DNA from 2 places in the Eubacterium sp. AB3007 genome. Region 2 is predicted to be linked to the other one. Evidence: predicted binding sites of a transcription regulator. Region 2 holds the regulator's gene; the other holds the start of a gene.

Region 1 (11,720 bases), 630 kb from region 2:
TCAAGGGAATCGACCCGGGAAAGGTGTTGTTTATCACGGGTACCAATGGCAAATCCACGACAAACAACCTGATCAACCATATCTTCCGTGAAAACGGGAAGACCGTAGTATCCAATCTGGAAGGTGCCAATCTGATCTACGGTGTAGCGACCGCGTTGATAAAAGCCTGCAGTCTGACCGGGCGGCTCAGCGCAGATTACTATATCTTTGAGACAGATGAGCGCTACATGCCATTGATCAGGAAGCAGATCCCCGCAGCCAATATTCTGATCACGAACCTGCAGAAAGATCAGGTGCAGAGAAACGGAGATCCGGATTTCATCTACCGCAAGGTCAGGAAAGCCTTTGGCGGGGAATACACCAAGCTTTTCCTGAACAACGAAGAGCCCAGGACCATGTCCTTTGCGGATCTGGCAAATGAAGTGGTCACATATGGTGTTGCGCAGCACAGTGAAGCATTTACCAAGAACGACAGTTACGTGACCATGCCATGTCCGAGGTGCCACCACAAGATCTCCTTTGATTACTATAACACAGACGGTATCGGCAGGTTCCACTGTGACAACTGTGGGCTTTCCAGTATTGAACACGCAGATTATGAGCTCACGGATGTGAACTTCGGGGAACGAAGCTTTGTCGCCTGTGGAGAGAGCTTCCCAATGCCCTATGACACGCCATATATGCTCTACAATTATGCGGCAGCTATTGCGGTAGCCCAGGAACTGGGTGGCATTGCACCTGCAGATGCATCAAGAGCCTTCGCCAGCTTCAAGAACGTGGGCGGCCGGTTTGAGATCATGCATTACAAGGGAAAGACTATCAAATATATGCGTATCAAGCAGGAAAATCCGGAGACACTTCAGACCAGTATCAATGTGATGGCCGCAGATCCGAACAGAAAAATGATCGCACTCGGTCTGTGTCCGCTGGTGGACATGATTCCGCATTATGCTAATTCCTTCTATGCTTTTGACTGTGATCTGTCAAAACTAGTGCAGGGAGATGTAGAGAAGTACTTCTGTTTCTCGGAGCGGGTATGCTACGATACCGCCAATCGATTAATCTACGAGGGAGTTGATCCGACGTTGATCACCATCGCCGACACAGAAGATATCCATACGATCTTCCAGGAAATCGAAGAAGCAGAGACTGACAATATTTACCTGATAACATGGCTTCACACCTATGAACATATGGAGAAATTCCTGAAGGAAGAAGGTGCAGTATATGAGTGATTTCAAGATTGGATGGCTGTTCCCAGACACCCTGTTCCTTCACGGTGAACGGGGGAATTTGCTGGCGTTGGCCAGATTTGCACAGCTGGCAGGGCTGTCTCCTGTGGTGGAGAAGATCGACTTTTCTACGGAAGGGTTTGAACCTGCCAACTATGACGTTCTGTTCTGTGCGCCGGGAGAGATTGCCTGTTTCCAGGATGTGGTGGACTGGCTGACACCCTATAAGGATAAGCTGACCGGATTTGTATCCGGTGGACATCCGTTGATCGTGACCGGCACCTCCATTGGTCTCTTCTGCCATCAGGTGCTGAGGGCAGATGGTTCTGAGATGTATGGGCTGGGCCTTCTCCGAGCGATCTACGGAGAGAAGGAGGATGTCTACGGAGACGACATCTATTTCAAGTGTGTATATAATGATGCGGAAATGGAGATCATAGGAAATCAGATCCGCATGGGCAACCTGGACATTGGCAACGAAAAACCCTTTGGACATCTGCTCTATGGATACGGTAATCTTGGAAAGGATCGCACAGAGGGAATCATCAAATGGAATTCCATCTTTACCAATACCCTGGGACCTATGCTGGTGTGCAACCCCTGGCTGACCCAGCAGATCATTCGGGTAGCAGCCAAGAAGAAAGGCATCGATGATCTGGATTTCCACTTCGATCCGAAACTGGAGATGGATTCCTTCCTGACCAAGAAGGAGTTCATCCTGACCAAGGAAACCAAACTGAAGAACTGTAAATAGGGGGAACATATGGCATTATTCGAGTTATTGCAGGAAAGTATTCGTTCTACATCCGATGCGGCAAGCGACTTCATGGAATCGAGCAAACTTAAGCAGAAGATCCGTTCAGAGCAGAAGGCGGTTCGCGGAGAACTGCAGAAACTTGGGGAGATCTATCTCAATCAACTGCAGGAGGAGGGTGCAGAACCCGGCGAGGAAGAGAAAGGGATCCTGGAACGGATCGACGCACACAAGCGGACCATCGATGAGTGCCATGATTCTCTGGATGCACTTGCTGCGTCCAAGGAGACTCTATGAGCAGAAACAGTCTGATGCCTATCGCCATTGTCATCGGGGCGATGGTGATCCTGAACGTATTGGATGGCAGTTTCTCGAACTTTCCGCAGTGGATCTATCAGGAACTGTTACTGCTTCCTGGTATTATCATCGGTCTTTCATTTCACGAGTTTGCCCATGGTATCGTATCTTACAAGTTGGGAGACCCGACACCTAAGCAGCAGGGCAGACTTACACTGAACCCAATGGCTCACATCGATCCCATCGGTTTCCTGTGCCTGTTTTTTGCAGGATTCGGCTGGGGAATCCCGGTAGAGATCGATCCCAGATACTACAAACACAGGCGGCGTGACGAATTCATGGTTTCCCTTGCGGGGGTGGTCATGAACCTGTTGATCGCTATCTTGTTCATGTTAGTGATCCGGCTGCTGTTTTCGCTGACACCGACTTTTGCAGTTTCGTCGGTGGGTGGCATCGTGCTGGAGATCATCAGAAACGTGGTATTCATCAATCTGGTGCTTATGGTGTTCAACCTGATTCCGGTTCCGCCATTGGACGGATTCGGGATCCTGACAGAGATCTTCGATCTGCGCCGGTTCAGTTGGTACAGCACCATCTATCAGTATGGCATATTCATTCTTCTGGCACTGATCCTGTTGAATGTGACGGATATGATCCTGACTCCGTTGGTGAACGGCGCCTGGAGTCTTTTGACGAACATTCTGTTGTCAGGAATGTAGACTCATCACACGGCTCATAATAAGAGTCGTGTTTTTTTATGCGATATTGTTAGCACTCTTTTATGTCGAGTGCTAAAAAGTTCTTTACTTTTTGTATTTCATGGTTTACAATGATTGCATAAGGTAGTTAAAGAAACAATGGATATACAGAAATCTCAAAAGGGGAGGTGGAGCAATGAACGCAGAAAGATACACACAGAACGCACAGAATGCGATTATGGACAGCCAGAATATGGCTTTGTCTGAGGGTCATCAGGAACTGTCAGGAGAGCATCTGCACCTGGCGCTGATGATGCAGAAGGATGGTTTGATCCCGAAACTTGTGAAGTATATGGGAGTCGAGCCTTCGCTTGTGATCGCAGATCTGGAAGCAGAGATGCAGAAATTGCCGAAGGTGTCTGGAGCGGCCGGAAACGTATATGCGTCCAGACGGCTTAGTGAGCTCTTTATTCAGGCAGAGAAGGAGGCGGACCAGTTTAAGGATGACTACGTCAGCGTGGAGCACCTGTATCTGGCGCTTTTGAATGAGAAGAGGACACCTTCTGCGACGATCTTCGGCAAGTATGGGATCGACAGGAATCGGTTCCTGGAGGCTTTGTCCAAGGTGAGAGGAAATCAGAGGGTTACCAGTCAGAATCCGGAAGAGAACTATGAGGCACTGGAGAAATACGGCCGCGACCTGGTGGAGATGGCCAGGGACGGCAAGCTGGACCCGGTGATTGGCCGTGACGAAGAGATCCGCCATGCTATTCGGATCCTGTCAAGAAGGACCAAGAACAATCCGGTGCTCATCGGCGAGCCTGGTGTAGGTAAAACCGCCGTTGTAGAAGGATTGGCCCAGCGTATCCTGAAGGGAGATGTACCCGAGAACCTGAAGGATAAGACGATATTTGCCTTAGACATGGGTGCTCTTATAGCGGGGGCAAAGTTCCGGGGAGAGTTCGAGGAGCGTTTGAAGGCGGTGTTGAACGAGATCGACAAGTCTGATGGACGAATCATCCTGTTCATCGATGAGCTCCACAATATCGTGGGTGCTGGCAGGACGGAAGGATCCATGGATGCCGGCAACCTCTTGAAACCGAAACTTGCCAGAGGGGAGCTTCACTGCATCGGAGCCACCACCCTGGACGAATACAGGAAGTACATCGAGAAGGATGCGGCACTGGAGCGCCGGTTCCAGCGGGTATTGGTGGATCAGCCCTCAGTGGAGGATACGATCTCTATTCTCCGCGGCCTTAAGGAAAAGTTTGAGGTCTATCACGGCGTCCGTATTACTGACGGTGCGCTGGTAGCCTGTGCAACGCTGTCGGATCGCTACATCACCGACCGGTTTCTGCCCGACAAAGCCATCGACCTGATGGACGAGGCGGCAGCCAGGATTCGGACAGAGATCGACAGTATGCCGGCCGAGCTTGATGAGATCAGCCGGAAGATCATGCAGCTTGAGATCGAGAAGACTTCGCTGGCCAAGGAAGATGACAAGGCTTCGCAGGCACGGTTGGAAGCGCTGGAGAAGGAACTGGCAGAGTTGAATGATGAGAATTCTGTCATGCGTGCGCAGTGGGAGGAAGAGAAACAGGCCATCTCCAAGGTGAAGGAGATCAAACAACAGATCGAGGATGCCAGACGTTCTCTGGAAGAGGCGGAACGCAACTATGATCTGGGCCGCATGGCCGAACTGCAGAACGGAACCATCCCTGCGCTGGAGAAAAAACTGGCAGAGGAGAAAGAGAAGTCGGAGACCGCCAAGGAGAAGAGGCTGCTCCAGGAAGAAGTCAACGAGGAGGAAATCGCAGAGGTCATTTCTGCATGGACCAACATCCCTGTGGCTAAGCTGGTTGAAACAGAGAGAGACAAGTTGCTGAAGCTGCCAGAGATCCTGCATCGTCGTGTCATCGGCCAGGATGAGGGCGTGAAGATCGTATCGGAGGCCATCCTGCGGGCACGGGCCGGACTGAAAAACGAAAACCGGCCAATTGGTTCTTTCATATTCCTGGGACCCACAGGTGTCGGAAAGACTGAACTTGCCAAGACGCTGTCGGAAGCTTTGTTCGATACAGAGAAGAATATGATCCGTATCGACATGTCGGAGTACATGGAGAAGCACGCCGTGTCCAGACTGGTGGGCGCGCCTCCGGGATATGTTGGATATGATGAGGGCGGTCAGTTGACAGAAGCTGTGCGGCGTCGGCCTTACAGTGTGATCCTGTTCGATGAGATCGAGAAGGCGCATCCGGACGTGTTCAACATCCTGCTGCAGTTGTTGGATGATGGACGACTGACGGACAACCAGGGACGGACAGTGGACTTCAAGAACACAGTGATCATCATGACCTCCAACATCGGCAGTGCCGATCTGATCGATAACATCCGAGAGGATGGGACGATCTCCGAGGAAGTGAAGGATAGCGTGGAAAAGCAGCTCAGGAATTACTTCAAGCCGGAGTTCCTGAACCGTGTGGATGACGTGGTGGTCTTCAGTCCGCTCACAAAGGAGCAGATCGTCAGCATCATCGACCTGTCTGTATCAGATGTGGCCCGTAGACTTTCCGGCCGCGACATTACCCTGTCATTGACTGAGGCCGCCAAGGAGTATGTGGCAGATCAGGCTTACGATCCAAATTACGGCGCCCGGCCGGTGAAACGGTACCTGCAGAGCACCCTGGAAACAGAACTTGCCCGCAGGATCATCGAAGGGCAGATCTACGAGGGATGTAGCGTGATCGTAGATAAGGGAACGGACGGATTGGATGTGAAGGTCGCCGCTTCTGGGGATCCGGTGATCGCATGATCATCAATACAGGACAACGTACAGACATTCCAGCCTTCTACAGCCGGTGGTTTTTAAACCGGCTGCAAGAAGGCTTTGTCCTTGTTCGCAATCCCTATGACCCGACGCATGTGACCAGGTATCGACTGGATCCGTCTGTTGTGGATCTTCTCATCTTCTGCACCAAGAATCCTGCACCCATGCTGCCTCATATGGACGAACTGTCCAGTTACAGGCAGTTCTGGTTTGTCACCATAACGCCATATGGGAAAGACATCGAGAAAAACGTTCCTGACAGATCCCAGGTGATGGAGGACTTTTGTCGACTTTCGGAGGTCGTTGGTCCGGAGGCTGTCAGCTGGCGCTATGACCCCATCCTGCTCACAGAGAAATACAGTCTGCAATACCATCTGGAAGCGTTTCGGGAGATGGCAGAGAAGCTTCGTGGAAGCACAGGGCAGGTGGTCATCAGTTTTCTGGATCTTTATGAGAAGACAAAAAGAAACTTCCCTCAGGGGAAACCCGTCTGCAAAGAGGATCGGCAAAGGATCGGAGAGGCTTTTGCTGAGATTGGAAAGCAAAATGGAATGGTGGTGCGAAGTTGCTTTGAGGGGACGGAACTGGCGCCCTACGGGGTGGACGTCTCTGGTTGTATGACAAAGGAGGTCCTGGAAAAGGCCTCCGGCGTTCGTCTCTGTGCACCGGCGCAGAATCTGGTGCGTCCCGGGTGTGATTGTCTGATGGGCAATGACATCGGAGCGTATAACACCTGTCGGCATTTCTGTAGATACTGCTATGCGAATTATGACAGGAGAACGGTACTTCAGAATGCAGCCCTCCATGATCCCGACAGCCCGATGCTGGTGGGAGATCAGATGCCGGAAGACCAGGTGAAGGATGCCAGACAGGAGAGCTGGATCGACAGCCAGTTGGTGTTTCCGATCTGATAAGAGGGATCCCCTGTTAGGGGGATATCCAGCATCAAAACTTTCGGTGCTCTGCATTCTGTAGATGGGTGCGCATGGCCTCAGCGCCGGCATCGGGGTCTCCAGTCTCCAACGCTTCAAAGATCTCCCTGTGCTCGGAAAGGACTTCTCGCAGATAGCCCGGAGCAAAATAATTGCTGGGGTCGCAGTGACGAAGGTACATCTGGTAAGAGATCAACTGCTGGGTCAGCATGTGGTTGTGGGTGGCATTGTAGATGATCTGATGAAAGGCGGTATTGATGTTCAACATCTTGGGAATATCGTTTTTCATGGTGTAGAACTCCATGAATTCAAAGGTTTCCTGGAGTTCCTCCAGTTCTTCTTCTGTGATTCGTTCGACGGCCCAGCGAACCGCCTGAATCTCGCTCTGGGCGCGGAGGATCTTGAGATCGTGGATATCCTGCTTGCTGAGTCCGACCACAAAAGCACCCCGGTTGGGAATGTTTTCGATGAGGCCGTCTGCTTCCAATTGCCGGAAGGCTTCTCTGACCGGTGTGCGGGACAGTCCGTATTCCTTGCATATTCTGGATTCTGTCAGTTTGTCTCCACTGGAAAGCTTGCCGGTGAGGATGTCTTCCCGGAGTTTCACAAATATTTCGCTGGATAGCGGCAGATTGGTCGGATGGTCGGATTCGAGATATTGAATAATGGACATGATCGCTTTCTCCCTGATGATTGTATACAATTATTCTATGGGATTCCTTTCACCTTGTCAAGACGTAGCTGGATGTGTATAATGAGAACAGGTGACTATTATGGACAAGGATACAGTAATTGAGATATTGGATCTTCTTAGAGAAGAATACCCGGAAGCGGGATGTGCACTGGATCACATGGATCCCTTTCAGCTGTTGGTGGCGGTTGCGCTCTCTGCACAGACAACCGATAAAAGCGTGAACCAGGTGACCCCGGCTTTGTTCCAGGCTTATCCGAATGCTGAGGCGCTGGCTCAGGCCACGCCTGAGGATGTGGCGGAGTACATCAAACGGCTTGGACTCTACAAGAACAAGTCGCGAAATATCGTTGCCATGGCACAGAAACTTGTGCTGGAGTTCGACGGGGAAGTGCCCCGGGGCAGGGAGGAACTGATGTCGCTGCCAGGTGTTGGCCGCAAGACAGCGAATGTAGTCCAGGCAGAGGCGTTTGGCGCCCAGAGGATCGCCGTGGACACGCACGTGCAGCGCGTCAGCAACCGGATCGGACTGGTTCACGAGAAGGATGTGCTGAAGACGGAGAAGGCATTGATGGAGGTGCTTCCGGAGGATCGCTGGACGGAAGCGCACCACACCATTATCTTTCACGGTCGGAACTGCTGCAGTGCGCGGAAGCCAGATTGTGAGCGGTGTGTGCTCCGGGAACTGTGTGAGAAAAACCTTTGAGCGAAAGTAAACAAAAAAATGGTAGGGGATAGCCCCTACCATAATTGTTTTTTGGATTATTCTAGTTCTTTCCGCAGCAGTTCTTGTATTTCTTGCCGCTGCCACAGGGACACGGGTCATTTCTGCCGGGTTTCTTGGGTGCGTGATAAACCTTGGACTTCTTGTAGTCACGGCCGATCTTCTCACGTTCCTTCTGGGGGATCACATTATCCCATGCTTCCAGGGTGTAGAGGTGGGGGGCATCGGCTTTCCACATGTTCAGGTAGAGTTTCTGGTAGTCGACTGCTACATCCACATCGCTATCCTCGGACAAAGCCTCCAGGTCGAGGGAGCATCCCTCTGCCAGGCTGGTTTCTACGCCGTCCAGGAAGCCCATGAAGATCACCGGGCGGCATTCGAACTTACCGGCCAATTCGCTCAATTTGCCTGTCAGATGTTCGTCCTTATGTTTCAGCAGGTGGGTGTAGATCTTCATCTCTGCGTCGCTGTATTCTCCCCAGAACGCCTCCAGGGTCTCGTCTGTCTGGTTCTCCAGCAAGTCTTTCCAATCCTGATATAAACTCATGTCAAATTCCTCCGTTATTATCTATTATATTCACGCATGATACTGATGATGTCGCCGGCAATGGCACTGCCTGTGGGGTGCGGACCTGCACCCTTGCCATAGAGCATGACATCGTCGACCATATTTCCTGTTATGTAAATGGCGTTGTATTCGTTGTTCACACCGGACAGGGGGTGCGAAAGGGGCAGTTCCACCGGCTTGACGTAGCAGTCTACCTCGCCGTTCTCATCCAGAGATGCATAGGAGAGGAGTTTGATCTTGTTGCCAGCAGCACGGGCCGCCTCGATCTGCGCCTTATCCACGCCTGTGATTCCCGTTCTCGGGATATCCATAGGCGGAATGTACTTGCCAAAGCAAAGGGAAATCAGAATGGAAAGCTTGTTGGCACAGTCGATCCCTTCCACATCGGCAGTGGGGTCGGCCTCCGCGAAGCCTTTCTCCTGGGCGTCCTTCAGGATCACATCGTAGTCCAGCCCCTCGTCATACATCTTGCTGAGGATGTAGTTGGTGGTCCCGTTGAGGATACCGCTGACCTGAAGAAAATCGTTTCCGGACAGGGGTTCAAGGATAGAGGTCAGGCAGGGGATCCCGCCGCCAACACAGGCCTCAAACCGGAAGAGAACGTCGTTCTCCTTGCTGGTCGCCATTAGCTTCTGGAAGTTGGCAGCTACTGCTGCCTTGTTGGGCGTGACGACACTCTTTCCGTGTTCCATGGCGGTGAGCATCCAGGTCGTAGAGGGCTCGATCCCCCCCAGAGATTCCACCACGATGTCGATGTCCTCTGCCTTGATAATATCATCTGCGTTGTCGGTGACCTTGGCAGGGTCGATACCAGTCCGCTCGATCGCCTGTGGGTTTATCTCCAGCGCGCGTACGATCTCGTAGTCAGCGCCGAGTCTCTGCTTGATGAGATCGGCGTTATCTGTCATTACATCGTAGGTGCCCCGACCGACATTGCCAAGGCCGAGTATGCCGATTCTGTATTTCTTCATATTCCTATCTCCTTTTACGTAACATGCATTTATCTTACCATACGGACAAGGAAAATACAATACACTGGAGGTATTGGATTTTGTCCGAAAATGCAGTATCATGGTGTTTAGAAAGGAGTTATCTATGGCATTTCATATCGTCTTTGTGGAACCGGAGATCCCACCGAACACGGGGAACATCGCCAGAACCTGCGCAGCTACCAATAGCGTTCTCCACCTGGTAGAACCGCTTGGCTTTTCCATCTCGGACAAAGCCGTCCGCCGGGCAGGTCTGGATTACTGGCCGTACGTGGATCTTCACGTACACGAGAGCCTGGAGGCGTTTCTGAACGAGTATAGAGACAGGCGCATGTTTTTGGCCAGTACGAAAGGCGGACACTACTATACGCAGCAGCAATATATGGATGAGGACATGTTCCTGTTCGGACGGGAGACCAGAGGACTTCCCAGAGATCTGATCGAAGCCAGAAGGGACCAGGTGATCCGCATCCCGATGAGCAGCAATACCCGCCTGCGTTCTTTGAATCTGGCCAACTCTGCCAACATCATTCTGTTTGAAGCGTTGCGCCAGGTTGGATTTCCCGGGCTGAAATGACGGGTTTATTTCATTGTGGATATGTGATATAATTTTTCAGAAGACTATTGGAATCGGTGGAGGAGCATGTTCGGATGAGATTGGGTTACGAACTGACAATCAAACAGAAACAGCAACTCTCTATGACACCGGAGATGGTACAGGCCATCAAGATCCTTCAACTAAACACGTTGGACCTCTACGAGTATGTGAATGACGAACTCATTGAGAATCCTGTTTTGGAGGAGGACGACAACCGGCGCGATAGGGAGGAGCAGTTGGTTGCATTGGAGCTCGGAGACCATCTTGCGGAGGACGACTACGATGATCGCAGAGACCGTCTCTGGGAGAGTCCATCGGAAGAGAGACGATCCTCACTGGAGAACATGGCCACCGTGGAGGAGACTTTGCAGGAGCACCTTCTGGATCAGTTCAATCTGACCAGAATGGAGGAGGATCTTGCAGAAATTTGCCGTTTTCTGATCGAATCCATCGACGACAACGGATATCTGACCACAGGCGCAGAGGAAGTGTGTGCTTTTTTTGGGTGTGAGGAAGCGCAGTTCGAGGAAGCACTTGGGTTGATCCAGGATATGGATCCCTGTGGGGTAGGTGCCCGGAATCTGGCGGAGTGTTTGGAAATCCAGCTGACAGCTGTGGGAAAACTGGACGACAAGCTTTGTTCCATCATCTGGCAGATGCTGCCGGAAGTGGCCGAAAACAAAGTGAGTAAGATCGCCAGGGAGGTGGGGGTCACCAACGTGGAAGCGCAGGCTTACATCGATCTGATCCGATCCCTGGAACCCAAGCCAGGCAGGCAGTTTGCTTCCAGTGGCGACAGACCACAGTATGTGGTACCGGATGTCAACGTGGAGAAGATAGATGACGAATACATCGTCACGAGTAACGACAGCAGTGTTCCACGTCTTCGGGTCAGTTCCTATTACCAGAAGCTGTCCGGTAAGGCCAAGTCCGATCCGGAGCTGGGAGAATATCTGACAGGACGACTCAATTCAGCTATGTGGCTGATTCGGAGCATCGAGCAGCGCAAGCAGACCATCTTCAACGTGGCCTCTGCCATCGTGCGCTACCAGAGAGATTTCTTTGAGCGGGGAGAACGCTACATCAAGACGCTGACCCTGAAGCAACTGGCGGACGAGGTGGGGGTTCATGAGTCCACCGTGAGCCGGGCCATCAATGGGAAGTACATGCAGACCCCTCGAGGGGTCTACGAGATGAAGTACTTCTTCACCAGCGGTGTGTCTGTCAGGGGAGCACAGGAGGGGCTTTCGTCCAACAGTGTAAAGGTCCTGATCCAGGATATCATCGGAGACGAGGACCCACGCAAGCCTCTCAGTGATCAGGCTATCGTGAAGTTGCTGAAGGAGAAGGAAATCGACATTTCCCGCAGAACGGTCGCCAAGTACAGAGAAGAGATGGGAATCCCGTCCT
Region 2 (11,720 bases):
CATCTGCGATGAGCAAGGCGGGATCGCAGGCCAGGGCGATGGCGATGGCCACCCGCTGACGTTGTCCGCCGGAAAGATGGTGGGGATACTGCTTCATCCGAAGTTCCGGATGATCGATCCCTACCTGGGTGAGAAGTTCCAGTGCGCGGACATGGGCCTCTCCCTTGGACATCCCCTGATGGAAGCGCAGAGGGTCCATGATCTGGGTGCCGATGGAGAACACCGGATTCAGAGAGGACATGGGATCCTGAAAAACGATGGCGGCATCCGTACCTCTCACCTGATTCAGCGCGGCCTCGTCCATGGCGGTGACCTCCTTGCCACAGAGAAGGATACGTCCGCTTTCGATCTTGGCGTGGGCCGCGTGAAGCATGAGGATACAGCGGCAGAGAGCGGTCTTGCCGCTGCCGGATTCCCCTACGATGGCCACTGTTTCGCCGCGGCGGATCGTCAGATCTACGCCTCGGACGGCCGGGACACGGCCGTTCGGGCCGTGAAAGGCTAATCTGAAATTTTCTACCCGAAGAAGTTCATTCATGTTCATAATTGACTGCCGGCCCCTGAACGAAGGGGCCGGCAAAGGATCCTTTCTAGGATTCGATATCCCAGTCTGCAATGTTCCAGAAGATGCCCACACCGTGGTGTCCCAGGAGGGTGTCCGGGGTGATCCCGGTGATGTCTTTGCGGACAGCGTAGTCCGCGTCTACGTATGCGATGAAGCTGTAGGGCATTTGTTTTGTCATCTCCTCCAGGAAGTCACCGTAGAGGGCCTTGCGGTCTTTGGCTTTGTCTGTGGAGCGAGCCTCGGCAAGGATCTTGTCGATTTTCTTGTTGGAGTAGCCGGTGTAGTTGTCACCAGCGTCGGTGGTGAAGATCTTGTAGGTGTGATCATCTGCGTCAAAGGGGGATCCCCAACCGATGATGACTGCGTCAAATCCGGCCCAGTCGATCTCTTTCTCAGCTCTGGCGGTGACGTCCACACCATGTTCCTGCAGCTGTGCGGCTACCATCTTGGCCATATCCACACGCACCTGGTCGTCTGCCATGGCATCCAGATTGAACTTCAGCGTATCGCCATCCTTCTCATAGATGCCCTGGGCATTCTTGGTCCAGCCATCCTCCTCCAGGAGTTTCTCCATCTTGGAGGGGTCATAGTCGAAGTGCTCGATATCTTCCTTATTGAACTCATTCTTCTGGATCGGGGAGTAGGCGCTCTGGCCCTCACCCAGCAGGACGCTCTTGATGATGGCATCCCGGTCGATCCCGTAACTCAGGATGTTGGCAAGCTCAGGATGAGCCTTGAAGAACTTGGACCCGGCAAAGTTGTACGCTACAGCGCGGTAGTCGGCGGTCTTCATGTTGTAAATGTTGAAGTTGCCGGTCTTCTCCACATCGTCGGTGGTCTTGGCGGTGATCTGTGCCATGTCGATGTCTCCGGAGGCCAGCTGCATGGCCTTGGCATCCGTATCCGGTACGATCTTGAAGATCACGGTATCGATCTTGGGAGCACCGGCATAGTAGCCGTCGAACTTCTCCATGGTGATGCTCTGTCCCATATCCCAGTTCACCAACTTATAGGGGCCGGCTCCGACCGGGTTCTGGTTGAACTCGTCGCTGGTCATGTCCTTGCCCTCGAGCAGATGCTTGGGCAGGATGCCGATGGTCATGTAATCCGGGAAGGCCACGTTGGTCTTGTCCAGCTGGATCTTGACGGTCTTCTCATCCGGGCACTGGATGTCCTTGATATCGGTGTAGTTGGAGACGATCTCCGAAGCGTTCTTCTCATCCAGAATGGACTCCAGGGTGAACTTCACGTCCTCTGAGGTCAGCGGCTCACCGTCGTGGAAGGTGAGGCCGTCACGGAGATGGAAGGTATAGGTGTGGGAGTCCGCGTCGTAGTCCCAGTCTTCTGCCAGACCGGGCACCACCTTGTTGTTCTCGTCATGGGTGGTGAGGCCGGCGAACAGCAGCAGGTTGATCTCGCCGTGCTCGAACAAAGCCGGGTTGATGGCGGTGTAGTCCTGGCTGCCGTAGATCAGGGTCTTGCCATCCTTGGCATCCGAGCTGGCGGCTTTGTCGCCGCTGCAGCCGGTGAGGACCAGGGCCATGACAAGTGCCAGAGCGGCCGCGATGCTTATTAGTTTCTTGCTTTTCAACATGTCATTATCCTTTCTGTTACAGGTTACTGAATAGTCGTGTGTTCGATCGCCGAATATATTCTCCCAGATTGGTGATGCACACCAGCGTGAGGATCAGCACGGTGCCCGGGATCACGATGATCCACCAGTAGTTGGATAGAAGAGCTTCCTGCGACATAGACAGCAGGCTTCCCCAGGAGACTTCCGTCAGGGGCAGGCCAAGTCCGAGGAAACTCAGGGTGGACTCGGTGATGATGGCAGAGCTGATGTTGGACACCACCATGAACATGATGGCTGGTACGAAATTGGGAAGCAGATGCCGCCGCAGGATGTACCAGAAGCCGCCACCCATGGTGCGTGCGGCCAGGATGTAGTCGCTTTCGCCGATCTGCCGCACCTCGCTGCGGACGATCTTGGCGATGTTCATCCAGCTGGTGATTCCGATGATCACCGAGAGAGACAGGTACGTCGGCTGCCCCCACCAGGCCTGAAGGAACAGGATCACCAGGATGGAGGGGAGACTCATCAAAAGCTCCACCGTCCTCATCAGCAGGTCGTCCGTTCGCTCCCCGGCAAGGCCGCTGGCGGTCCCGTAGACCACCGCGATGAACGTGGAGAGCGCGGCGCTGGCCAGACCGATGATCAACGAGGCCCTTCCCCCATAGAGTACCATGGTGAAGAGGTCTCTTCCCATGTTGTCCGTGCCAAAGGGATGGGCACGGCAGGGGGCCAGGTTCACCGCTGCACTGTCCATGGCAGCGGGCGGGTAGGGGGCCAACAGGCCGGCGAAGGCGCAGCACAGCACGATCAGCGCCAGAAGCGCCAGAGAGAAGATGGGCTTGTTTCTGTTCATGCGCTCACCTCCTCTATGGTTTCGTACTGCATCCGCGGATCGATGAATTCGCTGATGATCTGGGCCAACAGGTTGCAGACCAGCACCACCGCCCCGGTGAGCATGCAAAGTGCCATCAGCATGTTGTAGTCCTTGTAGAGGGCGCTCTCAAAACTCAGCGTTCCCAGCCCCGGGTAGGCGAACACCATCTCCACCACGTAGGTGCCTCCAAGGATGTGGGGGACGGCGATGGCCATGATCACCAGAAGCGAAGGCAGGATGTTCCGGAAGCAGTAGTGTCGAAGAATCCGCCCCCGCGGGATCCCCTGTGCCTTGCACAGCATCACGTAGTCCTTCCGGGTCTCCTCCAGCAGCTTGTTGCGGATCATGTAGGCATAGTACCACAGGTGGCCCAGCACCATCACGGTCACTGGGAGCACCAGATGCCAGAGTCGGTCCGCCAGATCCTCTGCATGTCCCAGGCTGTAAGCGCCCCCCGTGGGGAAGATCCTCAGGTTGACGGCAAAGAGCAGGATCAGCAGCAGCGCCAGGAAGAACGCCGGGATGCTCCCCGACACCACCCCCAGCCTGCACAGGATCCGGTCCGTCCAGGTGTTCTCTCGCAGAGCACAAAGCCTGCCCAGCCAGATGGCCAGCAGGAAGGTCAGGAGGAAGGACAGCCCGCCAAGCGTCAGTGTGTTTCTCCACACATTCCCGATGACTTCGGTCACCGGACGCTTGTACTTGTAGGAGATTCCCAGATCCCCGTGGACCAGTTCTCCCGCCCAACGGGCGTACTGCACAGGGAAGGAGTCGTTCAGTCCCAGCTTGTCCCTGGCCAGTTCCTTCTGTTGTTCGTTCATCCGGTCCAGTCCGTCACCGTAGTAGGCCCGCAGAGGGTCGCCGGGACAAAGCCTTGCCAGCGTGAACACGATCACAGAAAGAAGGAACAGCACCAGGAGCATCTGCCCGGTCTTTCGGAGAATATATTCGGTTTTCTTCTGTGTTTGGTTCATATCTTTCCTTTTGCAAAAAATAAAAACCACGGAAGATGGTATGCGCTCTTCTGAGCACAAAACGCCTTCGTGGCTTTCGCTATTATATCATAGGAAACGGGTTAGTTGCAAGGTCTCGTTTTTCTGTATTGACAATCCGGGTATAAAATATGTAGTATAGTATATTGGGAGGAAACGATAATGAGCAAAGGAAAAAACAGAAACATGGGTTACAACCGTCAGTCTGGCGGATATCAGAGAAACATGCAGAAGCACTACATGAACCAGGAGGGGATCAAGCAGCCGAAGACCATGGATCCGAAGAAGTTCAGGATCATCGCCATCTGTGCCGGCATCCTCTGGGTCATCGCCTGCGTCCTGCTGTTTATCAATTTCAAATGGGCGGGGCTGATCCCCTGTCTGCTCGTAGGGGTTGCGGTAGTTGTCGGTGTATTTTTCTATTTCCGGCATAAGCAGAACGAGCTTCTCAGCTTCTACAAGAAGATGGGTATGACAGAGAAGATGTACATGGATCAGATGAAGCGCCGTGACTCCGATCCGAAGCACCTGGAGGCATATCGCAAGGCCTGGAGGAAGTCGAAGTAAGGATCGCAGGAGACGGGGATGCTGCAGGATGCATTTATTGACAACATCCCCCGATCCATTGTATAATAGTTGAGTAAACAAGCCAGGAAGGCTTGCAGGTATTAGAAGATACCATTCGTTATATCGTGTCATTGCACGTGATATTTGTCACCAGAAGGTGATTGGTTGGTATATTGTAATACGTGCAAGGTTAAGGAGGATGATTATGGCTTGTTTTTTAGTGCCTACCGTTGAGGCAGTTGTTCTGACAGTGGTGAACCGCCAGATCAAGAAGAAAGAGCAGTTAGGACTTCAGGCTGCAGGACCCGCAGACCCGGGAAAGGTCTACGAGGGGGATGCCGCAGAAGTGGCGGAACAGGGGGAGAACAGGATCCCATGGAGCCGCAAGATCGGCTGGCTGACCAACCTGCTGTGGGGCGGGGCTTTCCTGCTTCTGTTTGAACACGTCTGGCATGGGGAGGTGGTTCCCTGGCCACCGTTCCTGACGGCGATGAATAACGCGGCAGACACAGCGGAGATGCTTCATGAGATGAGTACCGTGGGTGTGACCATGGCGATCATCGTAACAGCTGTCTGGTTCGTTATGACTCTGGTGGCGGATGCTTTGTGCAAGCGGAGCAATGCCCTGGCCGAAGAAAGGAGGTAGTTATGTGTCTCATCATCACTACTTTCGCGGCCATCATCTCCACTATCGTGTGGTATGCGAAGGCACCGGATTTCACTTATAAGCTGGGGACACTGGCGCTGATGTTCTGGGGCGCGTCCCTGATGTGGTTGGGAGATGCCATTTTCTGTGTTGCAGAGGGCGAAGGATTCTTCGATCTGTCTGTAGATGATGCACTTCTGGGGATCGTGATCGTCATGATCGGCCTGATGGGATGGCTGGTGGTACTGCTGGCAAATGATCCAAAAGGCGTCATGTCGAGACTGGTTTCCCGGAAAACCTCCACAAAAGCATAATATACGCTTGGAATTGTCCGGCTTCGGCACAACGCCGAAGCCGGTTTTTCTATGTTGGCATTTTGGTGATTTTCGGGTATACTTATATTGTATTTTCAAATGCAAGGAGAAATCTGAATGACACTGCAGGATTTTTTTCAGCAGAACAACAAGGTTGCGCTTGGGTTTTCCGGCGGCGTGGACTCGTCCTACCTGCTGTGGGCGGCGATCCAGTATGGCTCCGATGTTCGCGCGTACTACATGAAGACCGCCTTTCAGCCTCAGTTCGAGTATGAGGATGCCATGGAACTGGCGGCACAGATCGGAGCAGAGGTCACGGTGCTGGAGCACGACATCCTGTCTCATCCGGAGGTGGCCTCCAATCCACAGGATCGATGCTACCATTGTAAGCGGCAGATCTTTGGCGCCATCTGCCGGGCGGCTCGGGAGGATGGCTATACCACCATCCTGGATGGCACCAATGCCTCCGATCCTGCGGAGGACAGGCCGGGGATGAAGGCTTTGTCCGAAATGAAGGTGCTTTCGCCACTCGCTCTCTGTGGCATCACCAAGCGAGAAGTGAGAGAACGATCGAAAGCAGCTGGCCTGTTCACCTGGAACAAGCCGAGTTACGCCTGTCTGGCGACCAGGATCCCCACCGGGGAGACCATCACAGAGGATGCGCTGGCCAGAGTGGAGCGTGCCGAGGACGTGCTCCGGGAGCACGGGCTGCGGGATTTCCGCGTGCGCAAGCGGGGAGAGACGGGGCTGATCCAGGTGCCGGAGGCGGAGATGGAGAAGGTGCTTGCAATCAGACAGGAGATCATCGAAGGGATCACCCCCTACTTTGGAGAGGTGGTCCTGGACCTGAAAGGAAGGGTAGCCTATGACGAGAAATGAGACCAGGGAGCTTCTGGAGAAGGTAGCATCCGGAAAGCTCTCGGTGAACGAAGCCATCAACGACTTGCGGATGGATCCCATCCGGGACATCGACATCGCCAAGCTGGATACTCATCGGGGACTGCGCCAGGGGATCGGAGAGATCATCTATGGGGCCGGAAAGACACCGGAGCAGATCGATCGGATCGCCCATGCGCTCTGGGAGGATGGACAGGAAACCATCCTGGTGACACGCATGAGCCAGGAGGCGGCGGAGTACTTTCGCAAAGACATCCCTTTTCAGTATTTTGAGGATGCCCGGGCAGCCGTTATCGGGAAGATGATCCCGGTGGATGCTCCGGGATATATACTGGTGATGACAGCGGGGACCAGCGATATTCCGGTGGCGGAAGAGGCGGCGATCACTGCGGAGACGCTCGGAAACGAAGTGCATCGGGTCTACGATGCAGGAGTAGCGGGGATCCATCGTCTGCTTAATCATACAGATGACATCATGAACGCCAGGGTCATCATCGCCATCGCCGGCATGGAAGGCGCCCTTGCCAGTGTGGTTGGCGGTCTGGCGGATTGTCCGGTGATCGCTGTGCCCACCAGTGTGGGGTACGGGACGGCCTTTGGCGGAGTGACAGCGCTGCTTGCCATGCTGAACTCCTGCGCCAGCGGGGTCAGCGTGGTGAATATCGACAACGGCTTTGGAGCTGGCTATCTGGCCAGCATGATCAACCATATGGAGGGATAGCGGATGCAGATCGTAGTGATAGACGGACAGGGCGGAAGACTTGGAAGAGAAGTGGTGGGTGCAGTACGCGATGCGTTCCCCGCCGCGGAGATCAAGGTCGTTGGGACCAACAGCGTGGCCACCGCGACCATGCTGAAGGCAGGTGCCAGCGAGGGGGCCACCGGGGAGAACCCGGCAATCGTGGCTTGTCGTCGTGCGGATTATATCATCGGTCCTCTTGGGATCGTCATCGCAGACTCTCTCATGGGCGAGGTGACGCCGGCCATGGCGCTTGCGGTGGCACAAAGCCCTGCGAAGCGCATCCTCATCCCGATGAATATGTGCGATAACCTGGTGGCTGGGGTAGACCGCCAGCCGGTTTCCGATCTGGTGTCGGACGTCATCACCAAGATAAGAGAGGAGTGTGACAATGTTCGGTAGAAAAAGCAAGGATGCCGCTCTGCTCCAGAGACAGACCGGTGAAGTGGAAGGGATGCCTGAACGTATGTCACTGATGGAGGCCATCGAATATCGGCATTCTGTTCGTAAGTATACAGAGGAGCCTCTGAGCCGTTCTCAATTTCAGGAACTGCAGGAGGCCATCACCCGCTACAACGAGGAGGGCGGGCTGCACATGCAGCTTATCACCAACGAGCCCAAGGCGTTCAGCACGTTTAAGGCGAAATACGGAAGATTCCAGGGGGTGCAGGATTACATTACGATGATCGGTCCCAAGTCTCGGGATCTGGACGAGCGCTGCGGGTATTACGGAGAGAAGCTGGTACTGCTGGCGCAACAACTGGAACTGAACACCTGCTGGGTAGGAGGGACCTACACCAAGGTGGACAGGGCGTATGACATCGGGCCAGGAGAGAAACTGGTGGCCGTGATCACCGTGGGACACGGGGCAGATCAGGGTAGCCGGCGCCGTTCCAAAAAATTTGAGGATGTGAGCCAGACAGATCGCCCGGCGCCTGACTGGTTCCGTCGGGGCGTACAGGCGGCACTGATGGCTCCCACTGCCATCAATCAGCAGAAGTTCCGGTTTTACCTGGAAGGGGAGACCGTGAAGGTAAAGGCCGGATTCGGTCCCTTCTGTAAAGTGGACAAGGGAATCGTCATCTGTCATTTTGAGATCGGGTCGGGGAGACAGCTCTGGAACAAGTAGGAGAGAGTAGATTTTTTTTAGAATAGGGGTTGACAGGAGACTCAACTTATGGCATTATAATGGTGGTTAGAGGTACTTAACCAAGGCCGCGGAAGCGGCCTGAATCAATAATGTTTTGTTAGATAAATTTAACTGAGTTCGCGGTCGAAAGACCACTCCAACCACATGGTGCAGTATCTCTGACCGATTCCTCTTTTGTGACATAGATATAAATGTCCATTCAATTTCAATAGTTCATCTAGCATGCAGCCGGCGGAAACGCCGGCTGTTTGCTTTGTCACAAGATCACCACATTCGCTCACCAAATTTACAAGAAAAACTATGAAAATAGTGTTGACATCCTGCCGAGAGAGTAGTACATTATATATAGTAATTAGCACTCCGTATAGGTGAGTGCTAACAAGGAGAAGGCAATGGAATTAACAGAAAGAAAACTGAAGATTCTACAGGCCATCATTCAGGATTATGTGAGATCGGCAGAACCGGTGGGGTCCAGGACTTTGTCCAAGAGACTGGATATGAGCATAAGTCCCGCGACCATTCGAAATGAGATGAGCGACCTGGAGGAAATGGGGTACTTGACGCATCCCCATACCTCGGCGGGTAGAGTCCCTTCCGACAAGGCTTACAGGCTCTATGTCAACAGCATGATGGGGCGGGTAGAGCCCACTCCGGAGGCGAAGCAGATCATTGCAGAGACCCTGAAGGCAGACATCGCTGAGTTCGACAAGACCATGCAGCATGCGGCAGCGCTTCTGTCGGAGATCACCAATCTGGCATCCTTTGCGGTGACGCCCAGCAAGCAGGAGGACAAGCTGAAGTATGTCAACCTGCTCCCGGTGGATCAGGACAGCGTAGTGCTGATGATCGTGGCAGAGAGTGGCAAGATCTCCAACACGGTGCTTCACATGAACGTGCCGTATACGGAGGAACAGTTGCAGATCCTGGCCAAGAACATCACCTATAACTACAAGGGGAGAACGATCTCCGATGTGCTGACGGGCAACATCATCGATGATTTCAACACAGACATCGAGGCCATGAACGCACTGGCGGACAGCATCATGCCGAACTTTATGCGGACACTTTCCGACATGCTGAACGTGAACCTGTATATGGATGGCCTTTCCAATATATTTGATATCCCGGAGTATATGGATCTGGATAGAGCGCGGAGTTTTATCTCGCTGTTCGACAAGCGGGAGAAACTCATGCAAAAGCTCATGAACCGGGGTGATGGAATGATCGTGACCATCGGCGCAGAGAATGCTGATGACGATATGAAAGACTGCTCGCTGATCACGGCAACGTATCATGTTGACGGGCAGATGGTTGGTAAGATCGGAGTGATCGGGCCGACGAGAATGAAGTACGGAGAGATCACTTCCATAGTGGAATATCTTACCGAGAATCTGAGTAACACATTTATGCTAAGAGGTGGTGAAGAAAACGACGATGGCTAACGAAGAAAGAGTAATGGATCAAGAGCAGGGCGTGGAGATCGAAATCGAAGACCCGCAGACTGATCAGGAAGCGCAGGATTCAGAAAGCGCACAGGCTGAGGAAGATATCAACGCAGGCGCAGAACCGGAACCTGAAGATGAGGCAACGGAACAGCAGGAGACTTCCCAGGAGGAAGAGAGCGAGCGATACATGCGTCTCATGGCTGATTTCCAGAACTACAAGAGAAGAGTAGAGAACGAGAAAAGCGATATCTATGCGTATGCCAACGAGAAACTGGTGACACAGCTTCTGGAGGTGCTTGACAATTTTGAGAGAGCGCTGGAGCACGAGGGTGAAGATGCAGGCTATGCAGAAGGAATGAATATGATCTTCAAGCAGCTAACGGATGTGCTGAGCAAGTCCGGGCTGGAGGAAATAAAGGCGCTGGGAGAGGATTTTGATCCCAACTTCCACAACGCAGTAATGACGACAGACGATTCGAACTACGAGAGTGGAAAGGTCACGAACGTCATGCAAAAGGGATACACACTAAATGGTAAAGTAATCAGACCATCTATGGTCATGGTCAATAATTAGGACAGACGACGAAAGGAGAGCAAATTATGGCTAAAGTAATCGGAATAGACTTAGGAACAACCAACAGCTGCGTCGCAGTACTGGAAGGCGGAGAGCCGACCGTTATCAACAACGCAGAAGGAAACAGAACCACTCCGTCAGTGGTGGGATTCGCCAAAAGTGGTGAGAGGCTGGTGGGAGAGACTGCCAAGAGGCAGGCTGTCACCAATCCGCAGAGAACCATCGCTTCTATCAAGCGCCACATGGGAGAGGATTACACTGTTGAGATCGATGGGAAGAAATACACCCCGCAGGATATCTCCGCAATGATCCTGAGCAAGCTGAAAGCAGATGCAGAGAGTTATCTGGGAGAAAAGGTCACCGAGGCAGTCATCACTGTACCGGCTTACTTCTCTGACTCCCAGAAGCAGGCTACGAAGGATGCCGGAAAGATCGCCGGTCTTGATGTGAAGAGAATCATCAACGAGCCGACAGCGGCTTCTCTGGCCTATGGCCTGGATAAGGAAGAGGGCAGCCAGAAGATCCTGGTCTATGACTTGGGCGGCGGCACTTTCGATGTATCCATCCTGGAACTGGGTGACGGTGTGTTCGAGGTACTGGCTACCAACGGAGATACCCATCTGGGAGGAGACGATTTCGACAACGCCATCATGAACTTCATGGCGGACAGTTTTGCCAAGGAGAACGGCGTTGACCTTAGAAATGACAATATGGCACTGCAGAGACTGAAGGAAGGCGCTGAGAAGGCCAAGAAGGAACTGTCCAGTGCACAGACCACCAACATCAATCTGCCTTTCATCACCGTGACGGATGCCGGCCCGCTGCACCTGAACATGGATTTGACAAGAGCCAAGTTTGATCAGCTGACAGCAGATCTGGTGAACCGCACCATCGAGCCGATGCAGAAGGCTATGGCAGATGCAGGTGTGTCCAACAGTGATATCGCCAAGGTCATCCTGGTTGGTGGATCCACCAGAATCCCGGCGGTACAGGATGCTGTCAAGAGAGTGACCGGCAAGGATCCGTTCAAGGGGATCAACCCGGATGAGTGTGTGGCTGTCGGTGCTGCGATCCAGGCCGGCGTGCTGACCGGTGAGGTCAACGACGTGCTGCTGCTGGACGTTACTCCGCTGTCCCTGTCCATCGAGACACTGGGCGGTGTGGCTACCAAACTCATCGAGAGAAACACCACCATTCCTACCAAGAAGAGCCAGATCTTCTCCACCGCGGCTGATAATCAGACCGCTGTAGACATTCATGTCATGCAGGGTGAGAGAGAGATGGCAGCAGGGAACATCACTCTGGGACGTTTCCAGCTCACCGGTATCGCACCGGCTCCGCGTGGGATCCCTCAGATCGAGGTAACCTTCGACATCGACGCGAA

What was found. The regulator HrcA, encoded in region 2, represses chaperone genes, less so after heat shock. The targets are predictions, from matches to a motif close to TGTTAGCACTCNNNNNNNNNGAGTGCTAACA.
Region 1: the regulator HrcA is predicted to act here: its motif matches at 3,050-3,080, upstream of clpB (ATP-dependent chaperone ClpB).

The regions. Positions count from the first base shown of each region.
Region 1 is NZ_JIAD01000001.1:370,090-381,809, forward strand. Features, by position in the region: gene P156_RS0101815 (Mur ligase family protein) at 1-1,235, shown strand, start outside; gene P156_RS0101820 (cobalamin biosynthesis protein CobQ) at 1,228-1,986, shown strand; gene P156_RS0101825 (hypothetical protein) at 1,996-2,283, shown strand; gene P156_RS0101830 (site-2 protease family protein) at 2,280-3,002, shown strand; gene clpB (ATP-dependent chaperone ClpB) at 3,178-5,793, shown strand; gene P156_RS0101840 (DUF1848 domain-containing protein) at 5,790-6,719, shown strand; gene P156_RS0101845 (GntR family transcriptional regulator) at 6,754-7,413, opposite strand; gene nth (endonuclease III) at 7,514-8,137, shown strand; gene P156_RS0101855 (SEC-C metal-binding domain-containing protein) at 8,199-8,702, opposite strand; gene P156_RS11155 (homoserine dehydrogenase) at 8,720-9,694, opposite strand; gene trmL (tRNA (uridine(34)/cytosine(34)/5-carboxymethylaminomethyluridine(34)-2'-O)-methyltransferase TrmL) at 9,819-10,289, shown strand; gene rpoN (RNA polymerase factor sigma-54) at 10,364-11,720, shown strand, end outside.
Region 2 is NZ_JIAD01000001.1:995,279-1,006,998, reverse strand. Features, by position in the region: gene nikE (ABC transporter ATP-binding protein) at 1-544, opposite strand, end outside; gene P156_RS0105030 (ABC transporter substrate-binding protein) at 591-2,159, opposite strand; gene P156_RS0105025 (ABC transporter permease) at 2,176-2,991, opposite strand; gene P156_RS0105020 (ABC transporter permease) at 2,988-3,986, opposite strand; gene P156_RS0105015 (hypothetical protein) at 4,167-4,571, shown strand; gene P156_RS0105010 (hypothetical protein) at 4,777-5,217, shown strand; gene P156_RS0105005 (hypothetical protein) at 5,220-5,531, shown strand; gene larE (ATP-dependent sacrificial sulfur transferase LarE) at 5,649-6,410, shown strand; gene larB (nickel pincer cofactor biosynthesis protein LarB) at 6,397-7,149, shown strand; gene P156_RS0104990 (DUF3842 family protein) at 7,153-7,569, shown strand; gene P156_RS0104985 (nitroreductase family protein) at 7,559-8,296, shown strand; gene hrcA (heat-inducible transcriptional repressor HrcA) at 8,710-9,759, shown strand; gene grpE (nucleotide exchange factor GrpE) at 9,752-10,336, shown strand; gene dnaK (molecular chaperone DnaK) at 10,363-11,720, shown strand, end outside.